Regions from separate parts of the Zooshikella ganghwensis genome, predicted to be linked through region 1. Evidence: predicted binding sites of a transcription regulator. Region 1 holds the regulator's gene; the other holds the start of a gene.

Region 1 (7,606 bases):
GCAAGCCTAGAACCAGGCCAACTAAGCTGAGCACATCCATGCTCAAATAGCCTCAACAAGCCGCCGGGGAATTTCATTGAGGTGAATGACTTCATCAGCCAGCCCAGCATTAACCACCGCCATCGGCATGCCGTAGATAACACAGCTCTCTTGGTTTTGTGCCCAAACATGTGAGCCAGCAGACTTGAGCATTTTAGCACCATCACGGCCATCAGCCCCCATGCCGGTCAGCACGACTGCTAACACTTTATTGCTAAATGCTTTCGCAGCAGAACCAAAGGTTACATCAACGCTTGGCTTATAGTTCATCCTGGCGTCGCCCTCTATCACACGCACAATGCCTCCTTGTCGAGCATCTACCATTAATTGTTTGCCTCCTGGCGCAAGCAATGCGTGACCTGGCTTCAAAGGGTCATTGTCCTTAGCCTCACTGACACGAACCTGGCATATCCGGTTTAAGCGCTCTGCAAATGCATTGGTAAATGTGCCAGGCATGTGTTGGACCAACAAAATAGGCACCGGAAAATTACTGGGTAATGAGGTAAGAATGGTTTGTAAAGCAACCGGCCCGCCAGTAGATGTGCCTAAGATTAATAACCGGTGCTTAGCCACACCCCGGCTATAAACCTGAACAGTTGGCTTTTCAGGCGCCGAGGTAACAGGTCGTGCTGCAGGCTTAGCTGCAGGTTCAGCTTTTCGTGCTGTTGTCCGATAGCGACTTCTTGCAACTGCCTTGACTTGGTCAGTAAGTACTTTTTTTAACTTGGCTGGGTTGCGGGAAATGTCCTCAAAGCTTTTGGGTAAGAAGTCAACAGCTCCTGCTTCTAGCGCATCCAGTGTCACTTTTGCCCCTTCGTGTGTGAGCGAAGAAAACATTAAAACAGGCGTTGGTTTCGTTGCCATGATTTGCTTTAGGGCCGAAATACCATCCATGACTGGCATCTCATAGTCCATGGTAATGACGTCAGGACTTAGCTCCTTAGTCTTCTCAATCGCTTCTCGACCATTTTGCGCAGTGCCCACCACCTCAAGCAATGGATCACTACTCAATAATTCAGTCAACCGCCGCCGAAAAAAACCCGAGTCATCTACTATTAATACCTTTATTGCCACCAGGCATCTCCCGCTTAGTAAGCACCCATAAATACGTTAATATACGTGTAATCTGCATCCCCTTTACAGCAAGTACGGTGATTACTCTTTGCAAGTAATGGTTATAAACCGGTGTCTTTGCTGATAATTAATCACCTGGCCAGACCTTAACCGACAACAGAAGACTGTTTTCGTGCGTATCGTTTCAGCAAGCTAGGCACATCGAGAATCAAGGCAATTCGGCCATCACCGGTAATCGTCGCTCCTGACATACCCGGCGTGCCTTGCAATAAGGCACCAAGCGGCTTGATCACGACTTCTTCTTGCCCAATCAGCTGATCAACAACAAAACCTACCCGTTGCGTACCTACCGACACAATCACAACATGGGATTCATCCACTGGCTTTGAATCATTATGGCCTGCCACCAACCAGCGTTTTAAATGGAATAAAGGCAATGCCTTATCACGAACAATCACAACTTCCTGCCCATCCACCACATTAGTACGTGATAAATCCAGGTGAAAAATTTCATTGACACTCACCAATGGTAAAGCAAATGCCTGTTTTTCCAGTACCACCATCAATGTCGGCATAATCGCCAACGTCAACGGTACTTTAATAATGATGCGTGAACCCTTGCCTTTTTCAGACTCAATGTTGATGGTGCCATTGAGCTGGGAAATTTTTGTCTTAACCACATCCATGCCCACACCACGTCCAGAAACATCTGAAATTTCCTGTTTAGTGGAAAAACCGGGCATAAAAATCAGATTAAAGCATTCCGTATCAGACAGCCGATCAGCCGTATCCTGGTCATACAATCCCCGCTCCACAGCTTTAGCTCTTAGCCTGTCTGGATCCATACCCGCCCCATCGTCAGCAATAGAAAGCAGGATATGATCACCTTCCTGCTGAGCCGCCAACATGACATTACCTTGGCGGTTTTTACCGCCTTGTTCTCGCTCCTGAGGGCTTTCAATCCCATGGTCCACAGCATTACGCACCAAGTGCACTAAAGGGTCCGCCAACGCTTCAACCAGGTTTTTATCCAGATCTGTTTCTTCCCCTTCCATCTGTAAATTGATTTCTTTTTTTAAGCTTCTTGCTAAATCACGCACCACCCGTGGAAAACGCCCAAATACTTTTTTAATAGGCTGCATCCGCGTTTTCATGACAGATAGCTGTAAGTCTGCAGTAACCACATCCAAATTGGATACCGCTTTTGACAGAGCCTCATCACTACTTCGATCGCCCAGCCGAACTAGCCGGTTACGAACCAGTACTAGCTCGCCCACCATATTCATGATGTCATCCAAGCGAGCGGTATCGACACGCACAGTGGTTTCAGCTGGGGGATTCGCATCCTTAACGGGTGGTTTGGGTGCTACTGCAGGTTTGGCAGCCGCTGGTGCAGGGGCTGGTTTTTGTGGTGTGGGTTTGGCCGGTGCTGCAGGTTTACTTGGTGCACCACCTTGAGCACTGTGCTTTAACTCTTTTAACAGTTCATCAAAGTCAGCCTCAGGTACCTGTTCACCTGCAGGTGGTTGTGCTGGCGGCTCTTCTGCCTTAGCCCCATGAAACTGCCCTTTACCATGCAGCTCATCTAACAGAGATTCGAATTCATCATCGGTAATTTCATCCCCAGCAGGTGGCTTGACCTGTTTTTTTTCAGGCTCTTTTTTAACAGCTTCTGCAGGCTCAGCCGCTTTTGGGGCTTCTGCACTGGGTTCCGCAGGTGTTGCCTCTTCAGCAGTTCCACCAACGGTTTTTTTCCCATGTAACTGATCGAGTAAAGCCTCAAACTCATCATCGGTTATTTCATCCGTGTCACTGCCTGTGACACCTCCGGCAGGAGGTGGTGCTGAAACCTCTGCTTTTGGGGCCTCCCCTTTTGCCTGCTCTTCTTTATCCTGATCAGCAATGGCATCAAGCAGCTGCTCAAACTCTTCATCCGTGATTTCGTCTTCTGACCCTTTAGCTTCATCTCCACTGGGTTTAGCAGCTGCTGGTGGTTTCTCAGCCGCAGGCTCTGCAGCTTGTTCTGGAGGTGTGGGAGTTGGTTCTTCAACCGCAGGTTCTGGTGCCTCAGCCTCTTCAGCGGCACCCTCTGGCGCAGCAAACCTGGTCAGGGCTTCAATGAGCTCCCTGTCCGCAGCCTCAGGTTCCTGTCGGTCGCGAACCTGACTAAACATTTCATTCACTTTGTCTAACGCTTGCAGAACAACATCCATCAGTTCGGGCGTTACAGCGCGCTGCCCATTCCGTAATGTATCAAACACATTCTCAGCAACATGACAGCATTCAACCAGCGCATTGAGCTGGAGAAAACCTGCCCCACCTTTAACCGTGTGAAAGCCTCTGAAGATTGCATTCAGTAAATCTTTATCATCTGGACGGTTTTCAAGATCAACTAACTGCTCAGATAACAGCTCCAAGATTTCCCCAGCTTCGACAAGAAAGTCTTGTAGAATCTCTTCATCAGCATCAAAACTCATGAAATAACTCCCCTAGAACCCCAAGCTGGATAATAGGTCATCAACCTCATCCTGACCTGATACCACATCAGTACGTTCTTCTGCACGCATCTGAGGCCCTTCGGCAACGGTTTTATCTTTTTCCTTCGTCTCAAAGCGATGTTCAATGCCTGTTATCGTATCGAGCTGTCCTGCCATACGCACTAAATTAACCAGGCTTTCTTCAACTTCAGCTACCAAATCCACGACTTTTTTAATGACCTGGCCCGTTAAGTCCTGAAAGTCCTGAGCCAAAATAATTTCGTTTAAATTGCTATACAGTGTATTTGCTTTTCCTTCAGTGGAGTCTAAAAACACTTCAATATGTTGGTACAACTCGCGAAATTCCGTAGGCTTCATCTGTCGCTTACGTAACTTTTGCCAGCTTTCACGCAAATTTTTCGATTGTTCAGCAATATCACCCGCAATAGGTACACTGGCATCCACCAGATCCATGGTGCGATTCGCCGCTTTTTCAGTCATTTTGGTGACATAGTTTAAACGCTCAGAGGCGTCCGCCATGCTGGAAATTTGTTCTTTATCTTCTCCAGAAAAGCCTGCTTCCAAATGAAAGTTCATAATCGCTTCATGCAAGGCTCTGGTTAAACGGCCAATCTCTTTATAAAGACTTTTATCGCGTACCTCATTAATTTCGTGAATTACCTGAATGGCATCTTTTAAATTACCTTTTTCCAAATACTCCACCATTTGGTGGGCGCGGCTTTTTAAGTCTTTTTCAAGCTCTGCTGGTGTGAGCCCTTCAGTGTATTTATCTAATAACGACATATCAGCCTCTTAACCACCCGCTTCCACACGCTCAAATATTTTTTCAATTTTTTCTTTCAATACTTGAGCAGTAAAAGGCTTGACTACATAGCCATTAACGCCAGCTTGTGCAGCCTCAACAATTTGGTCTCGTTTTGCTTCAGCCGTTACCATTAAAACCGGTAAAGAAGCGAGCTTAGGATCAGCACGAACGGCTTTTAATAAGTCAATTCCCGTCATACCCGGCATATTCCAGTCCGTCACTAAAAAATCAAAGCCACCACTTTTCAACATTGGAAGTGCTGTTTGACCGTCATCCGCTTCTGCCGTGTTGGTAAACCCCAAGTCTCGCAGTAGGTTTTTAATGATTCGCCTCATGGTGGAAAAGTCATCCACAATAAGGATCTTCATATTTTTATCCAAGGCGACCTCCCTCATGATGCACAGATGCTGCCTTTTTACATCTACTACAAGTCTAGTAGGTGATTATTGGCATGCCAGTTTATTCGATTTATGTTTAGAAAGTGTTCAAAACATTTTCATTACGCAATAACACTTTATAGCCAGAAACAAGGACTAAATCATGACCTTTAAAAGACTGGGATAATTATTCAATAATACTCAATCAATTTTTTTTGTATTAACCTGACGTGTCTTAGACTACATCTACTGTGGTTGAATGGTGTTAGAACATAAAGATTATGATTTTATTAAAGACTGAGATTATTCGGGCTGCCAGTCAGCTAACCGAGCACGAAGTCGCATAGCGGCTTGTGAATGAATTTGACTCACTCGAGACTCACTTACCCCTAACACCTGCCCAATTTCTTTAAGGTTTAGCTCTTCATCGTAATAAAGTGCCAGCACCAGTTGCTCTCTTTCTGGCAACATTTGTATTGCCTGCGCTAAATCATGCCGCAGTTTTTTCTGCTGGAGTTCATCTGGTGGTTTATCGCTTGTGTGTTCGCTGGCTAATGATGCTTGTGATGTATCCCCAGCCGCGGTCAGCTCCTCAAATGAAAACAATCGACTACCTGATAAATCACTCAACATGGCATAGTAGTCATCCAGTGAAAGGGAAAGTGCTTCTGCTATTTCCTGATCCTTGGCGTCACGGCCATACTTTGCTTCGATCTGTTGAATAGCCTCAGCAATTCGTCGACTATTTCGATGCACAGAGCGCGGCACCCAATCCCCTTTGCGGATTTCATCGACAATACTGCCTCGGATACGAATGGTGGCATAGGTTTCAAATGAGGCCCCTTTACTCGCATCATATTTTCGCGCAGCCTCTAGCAGCCCGATCATTCCTGCTTGAATCAGGTCATCCAACTGTACGCTGGCAGGAAGTCGGGCAGCAGTATGTAAGGCGATTCGTTTAACAAGTCCGGCATAACGCTGGACAAGTTGCTGTCCTTGCTGCCCACTTACCTGGGAATATAGTCCAACACCTTGCATTGATTTCATCAACAACGTCCGACTTCACAGGACACCAAGGTTTCCACAAAAAATTCCAAATGCCCTCGAGGTGAGGCTGGTAAGGGAAAGTTATCAATCTTCTGCGCCAGCGCTCGTATCGCTATTGCCGCTTTTGCCCGAGGATAACACTCCAATAAGGGGCGTTGCCGCTGCACCGCTTTACGTAAGGCGTCATCAAAAGGAATAGCCCCTAAATACTGCATGGTGACATCCAAAAAGCGCTCGGTGACATTGGTCAGCTTATTAAAAAGTTGCTGACCCTCCTGCTGACTTCGCACCATATTGGCAATAACCCGATAACGCATGACCTGGTGATCTCGATGGAGCAACTTAATCAGCGCATAGGCATCAGTAATGGAGGTTGGCTCATTGGTGACAACGATCAGCACTTCTTGGCTGGCAATTACAAAGCTAACCACTGAGCTGGAAATCCCCGCAGCGGTATCAATCATTAACACATCCAGTTGGTCATTAAGATCACTGAAGGCACTAATTAACCCTGCATGCTGCTGCAAGGATAGCTGTGTCATCGCCTGTGTTCCGGAGGATGCGGGGATAATTTTTATACCGCCAGGCCCGTGTAAAAGAATATCCCGTAACTCACACTTACCTGCCAACACGTCCGCGATGGTGTGTTTTGGTGACAAGCCCAGCAAGACATCAATATTAGCGAGCCCCAAATCAGCATCAAGCAGCATGACGCGACGCCCCATTTCTGCCAGAGCAATACTCAGGTTAAGCGCCACATTGGTCTTGCCTACACCTCCTTTACCTCCGGTTACAGCGAGTACCTGAACTGGATGTTTAATTCCCATCGTGTTGTTTACTCAGACAACAAACATAATAATTTGTAATTACCCAACAGCACACTCATTAAACAGTGAGTGTCCTGCTATAGTCCATTCCTGTTGTACAAGCCATGCGGCATCATCTTCAGCCAGTGCTCCCGATATTGCTACCGCTCGACTCAACAACGTATGACTGCGCGCTAGGGCAATATCTTCAGGAATACGCTGTCCATCGGCATAATAAGAAACCGCAAGCTGGGCAGCCATCACCATATCCAAAGACTCGCCTAGATTATGTGTTTCATCCACTTTCGTCAGAATCGTACCCACTGTTTGTGCTGTCGAGTAAGTATCGATTGCTTGCTCAAGTACTGCACGTTGGCTGGTAGTAGCCAACACCAGAAAATTCCGAACCATTGGCCGTACTTGATCAAGTAAATTTAATTGTAGCTGCAAATTATCATCCTGCGGATGCAGACCCGCCGTATCAATTAAAATCAATGATTTACTACGAAAGGCGTCCAATGCCTGTTGTAAGCCTGACAAATCATTCACCACACGGATTGGCACATTTAAAATGCGGCCAAGGGTTTTTAACTGATCACAGGCGCCTATACGGAAAGTATCTAAGGTAATCAACCCCAGTGACTCGGTGCCATGCTGCAAGGCATAACGAGCAGCCAGTTTGCCCACGGTGGTGGTTTTACCACTGCCAGTGGTCCCAAGCAGTGCAAAAACTCCTCCACTGTCGACTAAATCTCGCTTAGTGGTATTCAGCAAACGGCTAAGCTGGCCCAATACATGTCGCCATGCCACTTTTACAGCACTATCGGCTGGAATGTTTTGCACAATCGCATGGCTTCGCTGTGGTGACAGGCCCATCCCCACTAGGCGCCGCCAGACCATTGCGGCAACGGGGTTAAGCTGACAAAAATCGCCCCAGGCTTTTTGCCCCATCTGCTGCTG
Region 2 (7,606 bases), on a different contig from region 1:
CCGGGGGCTTCATCGCTTGACGGCCACCCCTAAAAACCCTTCGTTTTGGGTATAGTTTGCTAGCAACTCTGACACCTCGCTCACCACATCCTACATCGAACCATATGAATGACCATAATCCCACTGAAAATTCTAACAGTTCATGGCCAACCATTATCCTTATTAGCAATCAACTAAAGCATTCACCAAAATACAAGCGATAGTTTCATATTAAAATATCATTGGAATAGGTAGAGACTGTGCTAATGCAAAGCATGAATTAATTTGTTACTCCCGCAGTAAAAGACCATCCTTGGTCTCTACTGCTTACGGTGCTCCCGGCACCTGCTTCACAAACTAATTCAAGCATTGCTAACTGTCTTTATGCTTCACCTGAATCATTTTTAAATGTGTATCTGTTGTACTTCAATATATGCGAAGAAATCCCAAAGGAAGGATAACACACATCGAACTGTTTGCCGCAAGGATACGGCAACCAAGCCTCCAAGGAAGGATTCACGGCGTGCTCGATGGGCGTTATGCAGACTTTGGGCAAAGGTTCTTCAGAACATAGCTTTTAAAAAAATAAAATTATATGTCTCTGATCGATGCTAAGTAGCTACGCTTCTCTGATTATATTTTCACTTAGGTAGAATATCTTTTATGGTAAAATCCTATAAGCAATAAAGTTATTGATGCTACCCCTATTGTAATAAAAAATTGTTTATTGGTAACAGAGTATGCTAATTGATGCCATCCGGGATAGTAACTTTCGAATATCACAACATACGCAAGAAAACATCCTACAAAAAATACACCAACCGTATACCCAAATCTGCTAATAGGTGAGATAAAATATGAACCGACTAAACCAAAAACTGGAATAGAGAAAGCAGCAAAATAGTAACTCCAGAAATTAAAATATTTCTCACATAGTTCACCTAACACAAATGCAACTGGCCCAAGAGCAAAACAATAAATTGGCACGAGTACCGCTCGAAAGAGTTGCAATCCAAATTTTACTTCTTTTTTCATCTTTATTATTTTTAACAAAAAAATTATAATTGTAAGCTACGTACAGGACAAAACTTTCAGGGAGTGCCGAAATACTTAAAGATTTTGACATATATGGTCCCCCTTATTTCTTTAGTGACTGCACCAGCTTAATTGATGATCTAAGAATGATTAAACCTAAGCCACAGTAAAGCACTAAAGACAAATAAACAATATAAGGTAACTGATACTTAACTTGATTATTTGATGGATATAAAGACTGCCTCGTCATCGTAAATAACAAAGCAGACTCACCTATATAAGGCGCATCAGCCAAATTTGAAAGCAATCTCGGTAGTAACAACGTACCATCAGGCAGTGGCCATGATGCGACAATTGCCTCTGTTGCTAATGGGTAAAAATGTTGTAGTTGGTTATTTACCTTTGAAGCTCCAATGCCAAATGCACTGGCAGCTACTCCATATTGACTAATCACAGGACCAGCGTCCACATCAAAGAAGAACGAATTCATACCACTATTTTGAGGGAATTCAAAAAAGCCCGAAATAATACTTCCTTCATTCCAAAAATACTCTTCGTAATTGCTATACCAGTTCTGGGCTACATTTGGCCACAATTCTGGCGCCCATATAAGCATGTACGATATTCCTACCCCTCGAGCTGGACCATAGCCATATCCTGTTTTTGAGTTAGCAATATAAGCAGGTAGCCCCGTGCTTGAATCCAAACGTTCATCTTCAAATGCACGGATAGAGCGGTTAATAAAATCAGACTGATCCATACCCAATAATTTCCCTGCTCTATTGAGCACTGCTATAGCAGGCAAAATATCTACCGGATAACACTCTCCAGGATAATCATCTAACAGACCATATGGGGACTCATCCAGCTCTTTTGATAAAGACGTTACCTGATCGACCAAAACCTCTTCATATTGACTATTACCAGTAAGTTTTTGGTAACTTGTCAGCCCTGCAATAAACAACATTCTATAAAACAGGTTTTCCTTATGCAGATAATCACTCCCCCAGTGCGCTTTTACCCATGAAGCATTATCTGGGTCAACTATCAATTTAGCTGCAGCTTCAATAGCTTCTCTAGCATAGATATTTGGTGCTTCTCTAGAAAAGTTGGGATTAACTTCCCAGTTTTCTTGCAGCGTCTCAGTTGACCATAAATATAAAACAGCACTAAACATCGGCCACTCAGTGCCAGATACATTATCAGTTGTTAGTTTGGATGCTCTTTGAAAATCGATACGATCATTAACCCATGACACAAAATCTTTGGTGATTGTTGTGTGCCAACGATATGTGAAACTAGGGATCTGATTTGTTTGCAACCCTGGATCACGAAGATCATACACAACTATTCCTGCAGGTATTAAAAAGAAATACAATGCAATGAACACCAAGAGTGTAGCTCTAAAATATATGAAAATGCTTGATTTTATACAGTTCATTAATAGAAACTTCTTTACCATTATCTCTTCATGGCGCAACAGCAAACATTTTCGTAGTACGACAACCTTATTGTTAATATCAAGCAATGAAATTGTACTGACCACTTCATCATTGTCTTTTACGCCCCAAAATCACCTTCTTCAGCAAAATAAAACCGATTGATACTAGCTGGGTCAGGCTAATCTTCTGCTGATTTTTTATATCAATTCTTCGATGAACAACACGACGGCACTCAATATACTTTTCCCAAATCACATAACTCAATACTTCTACCGACTTTAACTTTATCAACAATACAAAACATAAATTAATTTACTGCTACCTCAACAGTCCGATTATTACTTATCACTTGAACACTATACATGTCTATACATGTAATGTTGCAATGTGTACCAGCCTCAAACAAAGGCTGGATAACTTACTTCGAACTGTTTGCCGCAAGGATGCGGCAATCAAGCCTCCAAGGAAGGATTCACGGCGTGTTCGAAGGGTGTTATCCAACCTTTGTAGGCATAAGGCTTTAAAAAAATAGCTTTTATATAAAGTACAGTTAATAGGCCACTGCTCTGTACTGTGATCTAAGGGCTGTACATTATTAAAGTCGATAGGCTACCCCTCAGCGGTAATACTTTTATGTGTGTGTCACACCACTGCAACCACTCCCACATGTTTTCCAACCACTCCCCAGACTATTCAGCCACTCACCTATTTGTCAGTCCTTCTTTATATATCAACCGGGATAAACTGGCAGGGCAGGATAAAGACAGTACTATAATTGGGAGGGCCATCAACATGATGTGGTTTCTACTTTGCGTCGGCGCGCTGATTGCCGGCTATTTTGTCTACGGAGGACTGGTTGAGAAAATTTTCCGTCCCCGCCCCGAACAAAAAACACCCGCACTAACAATGAACGATGGGGTTGATTTTGTCCCCATGTCTGATAAAAAAGTCTACCTTATTCAACTACTTAACATAGCCGGACTAGGCCCCATCTTTGGCCCGATTTTAGGGGCACTTTATGGCCCAGTTGCCATGCTCTGGATTGTATTTGGCTGCATCTTTGCCGGTGCTGTTCATGATTACTTTTCAGGTATGCTTTCTGTGCGAGCTAAAGGAGCCAGTGTTCCCAGCGTAGTAGGCCAACACTTAGGTGTTGCCGCTAAACACTTTATGAATATCTTCGCGGTTCTGCTGTTGTTACTGGTTGGCGTGGTATTTGTGCTTGGGCCAGCCAAACTGCTTGGTAGCTTGTCTGAAATGAATGTTGCTTGGTGGGTAGCCATCATCTTTGGTTATTACATTATCGCAACGATTGTGCCCGTCGATAAAATTATTGGCCGCTTTTACCCCTTCTTTGGCGCCTTGTTACTATTTATGTCTATAGGCTTGCTCGTTGGTTTAGGTATCAGTGACAAAGGCTTTTACTCCGCAGGCTTAGATTTCAGCAACCTACACCCTAAAGAGCTTCCACTTTGGCCTTTACTATTTATTACCATTGCTTGTGGTGCAGTTTCAGGCTTTCATGCAACACAGTCACCACTAATGGCTCGTTGCATGCAAAATGAAAAATCAGGTCGTTTTATTTTCTACGGTGCGATGATTGGTGAAGGTGTTATTGCGTTAATCTGGTGTACTTTAGGCTTATCATTCTATGAAAGCCCTGAAGCGCTTAATGCGACCCTGGCATCTGGTGGGCCTGCCGCAGTTGTCCATGAAGTTTCTACTTCACTGCTGGGTGCAATAGGTGGTGTTCTGGCCATACTGGGGGTAATTGTTTTACCGATCACTTCTGGTGATACAGCATTCCGTAGTGCCCGCCTCATTGTTGCTGACTTCTTTAAATTACCTCAAAAAGCGCTAGTAAAACGCCTATTAATCGCTATCCCTATGTTTGTGATTGGCTTCCTTATCACCAAAGCTGAGTTCGGCGTTATCTGGCGCTATTTTGGCTGGGCAAACCAAACCACAGCAATGATTATGCTTTGGGCTGCTGGAGCCTATCTGATTAAAGAAGGTAAGCTGCACTGGATTTGTACAATACCCGCAATGTTTATGACGGCAGTCACCATAACTTATCTAGCCAACGCTGAAATTGGCTTTAACCTGCCAATGAACGTTGCCACCATCATCGGTGCAGTGACTACAGTCGTGTTCACTGCTGGCTTTTTCTGGAAGTATAAAAAACCTGCTTTATTACCTCAGGAGCAAAATGGTTAACGGTTAAATCAACCTACTACTGGAGAAATCGTTGTTCCATTGCAGCACTATACTTAGGCGGCTTATGTCGCCTTTTTTTATTCATATTTTTTTACTCATAGTCTGGTCATAACTTTTACTCATTACAATTAAGCGTAATAATTCTGAAACATCTTTAACATCTCTTCAAATCCCACCAATACTGAGAATGAGTGATGAAATGAGCTTTCAATCAGTTATGTTATTACTCACTAACCACTAGTCCTGCCCCAAGCAAGTTGGCAGCTGTGCGCTAATGGGGAGGGTTCACCATGCCCCAGATTATTAATACAAACCTGCTATCACTGATTGCTCAGCGTAACCTAAATCAAACGCAACAAGCGCAAGCAACAGCCCTTGAACGGCTTTCCTCTGGGCTACGTATCAACAATGCCAGTGATGATGCAGCAGGGCTGGCAATTTCCATTCGATTCGGTACACAAATAAGCTCAACGGCCACTGCTATTCGTAATGCAAACGATGGCATTTCACTTACTCAAACGGCTGAGGGAGCACTTTCCTCTATCACAACTAACCTCCAACGTATTCGAGAACTGGCATTACAGTCATCAAATGGCAGTAATACTTCGTTGGATAGAGACTCGCTCAATGAAGAAGTCCAGCAACTCATTGATGAAATTCAAGACGTAGCTAATAACACAACATTCAATGGGAAACCTCTGTTAAACGGCTCCCTTTCTAAAACAAACTTCCAAGTGGGTACTAATCTGGGTGAAACAATTCCTGTATCCATCAGTGCTATTACACCAGACCGACTTGGTAGCGCCCTTACTGATGGTATATCGTCCACCAGACCTGGATCACTCACTTCACTGCTAGCGGGCGATATAGTCATTAACAGCATTGCAGTCCCTGCTCCGTCTTCCACCAATGATAGTTTATCCAGTGCAGATAATGAGAAAAGTGGAATTGCCATTGCCGCAGCGATCAACAGTGTAAGTGACCAAACAGGTGTTACTGCCCGTGCAAACACCAACGTGGTTGGCTACGCGGACTTTTTAGCTGCAACCAATGCAACCGTTAGCGGTAATATCCTTATCAATGGCACAACCATTGCGGTTGCTACCAATAATGCACTCAGTGCTGATGCCAACCGAGAGTCTGTGGTGACAGCCATTAATGCAGCTCAAGGGCAAACTGGTGTACGTGCTGAAAACACCGGCAGTATTAATACGGGCATAACACTTATCGCCGATGATGGACGCAACATTGTGTATGATGATAATGGTTCGGGCTTATCCGCAGCGGTTGCTGTAGGCATCAGTGGTGCGGCTCAAACCTTTGTCGGCAGCTACACTCTTATTTCCCGCAGTGGCGCTGATATTAATATCGACTTTGGTCGATCTGATATTGATCGCTTTACCGGCTTACTGAAAGGTACTTTTAGTGGTGGTAACAGTGGTGTTGTTGGTCGTCGAGTCGGAGTGACACAAGCTTTACAATCCGGCGATTTAGTCATTAACGGTGTAGCCGTTGGCCCTTCATTAACCAGTGATGATACAGCTTCATTTAATAACAAAGATGGAAGTGCTATCGCCAAAGCTGCAGCCATTAATCGGGTTACGGGTCAAACAGGCGTTACTGCCACAGCTTTACCAACCATTGCCTATGGCACAGCAATTACTACAGGCAGTACCCGTAATGAATCCATCGATATTAATGGCGAAACCATCAACATCAGTTTTAATGCTGCTGATTCAGCAAGCACTATCATTAACAATGTGCTTACTGCTGTTAACAGTAAGCAGGGTGTCACAGGGGTAACGGCAGAAGCCTTTGGTACATCATTTCGTTTAGTTGCCGCAGATGGCCGAAATATTAACCTGGCTAATGATAGTGCCAATGTGGCAGAAGCCGGGTTTAATGTTGCGTCAATTGGTGCAGATACAGGCTCATCAATTCTATTAACAGGCGCAGGTCAAATTGATATAACAACCCAAAACCCTTTTTCAGCCATTGATCGTTCAGGGTTTCGTGTGGGTGAATTTGGTAATGTTGAAGATGGTAAATTATTGGATAATGTCGACATCACAACAGCAAGTAACGCCACAGATGCTTTAACATCTATCGATAATGCTATAGATCAAGTCAGCAGCCTACAAGCCTCTTTAGGTGCACTTCAAAATCGCTTTCAGTCCAGTGTAAATAACCTAAGTGTTTTTAGTGAAAATCTTTCAGCAGCGAATTCTCGTATTGTTGATGCTGATTTCGCAGCCGAAACAGCTGCATTTTCCAGAGCACAAGTATTACAGGAAGCTGGAATTTCCGTGTTGGTTCAAGCCAATGCCAATGCACAGCAAGTATTGGCGTTATTAGATTTTTAAGTTAACGTGCTAATGTTTAAATAATCACAGCCAAGACGATATAAGTAATGGAGAATTAAGCATGGATGGCGCTTTACCTTTCACCCCAAGTTTAGCCACTCAACCCCAAGTCACAGCGTTTTATGACCCACATTCACAAACTCTGACGTACATCGTTAAAGACCCTAACTCATCTGCATGTGCGATTATTGATCCCGTCGCAGATTTTGATTATGCATCAGGTAGTTTACATTTTGCCCAAGCCGATCAGCTTATTCATTATATTCACGAACATCATTTATCGTTAGCGTGGATATTAGAAACCCATATTCACGCAGACCACCTTACATCTGCAGATTATTTACAACAACAATTGGGTGGAAAGCTAGGGATTGGTAATAAAGTGACCGAAGTGCAATCTACTTTTGCCAGGTTTTTTAATGACACGCATTCTGTCCCTTGTGATGGCTCACAATTTAATACCCTTTTTAATGATGGCGACAGCTTTCAAATTGGTCAGCTTACCGGTCACGTTTTGCAAACCCCCGGTCATACCCCTGCTTGTGTGACGTATGTAATTGGCAATACAGC

Evidence for each region. Region 1 encodes FliA, which starts transcription of late flagellar genes. Its sites were predicted from a motif close to CTAAAGTTNNNNNNNNNNCNGCCGATA; they were not measured.
Region 2: KHS79_RS04730 (flagellin N-terminal helical domain-containing protein) is a predicted target of FliA. The motif match lies at 4,828-4,854, and genes of this name have one in related genera.

What each region holds. Positions count from the first base shown of each region.
Region 1 covers NZ_JAEVHG010000007.1:86,483-94,088, reverse strand. The annotation lists gene KHS79_RS12060 (flagellar motor protein) at 1-40, opposite strand, end outside; gene KHS79_RS12055 (protein-glutamate methylesterase/protein-glutamine glutaminase) at 43-1,113, opposite strand; gene KHS79_RS12050 (chemotaxis protein CheA) at 1,260-3,590, opposite strand; gene KHS79_RS12045 (protein phosphatase CheZ) at 3,603-4,394, opposite strand; gene KHS79_RS12040 (chemotaxis response regulator CheY) at 4,404-4,784, opposite strand; gene KHS79_RS12035 (RNA polymerase sigma factor FliA) at 5,097-5,840, opposite strand; gene KHS79_RS12030 (MinD/ParA family protein) at 5,840-6,667, opposite strand; gene flhF (flagellar biosynthesis protein FlhF) at 6,707-7,606, opposite strand, start outside.
Region 2 covers NZ_JAEVHG010000002.1:177,811-185,416, forward strand. The annotation lists gene KHS79_RS04715 (hypothetical protein) at 625-1,014, opposite strand; gene KHS79_RS04720 (hypothetical protein) at 1,118-2,359, opposite strand; gene KHS79_RS04725 (carbon starvation CstA family protein) at 3,249-4,673, shown strand; gene KHS79_RS04730 (flagellin N-terminal helical domain-containing protein) at 4,964-7,036, shown strand; gene KHS79_RS04735 (MBL fold metallo-hydrolase) at 7,098-7,606, shown strand, end outside.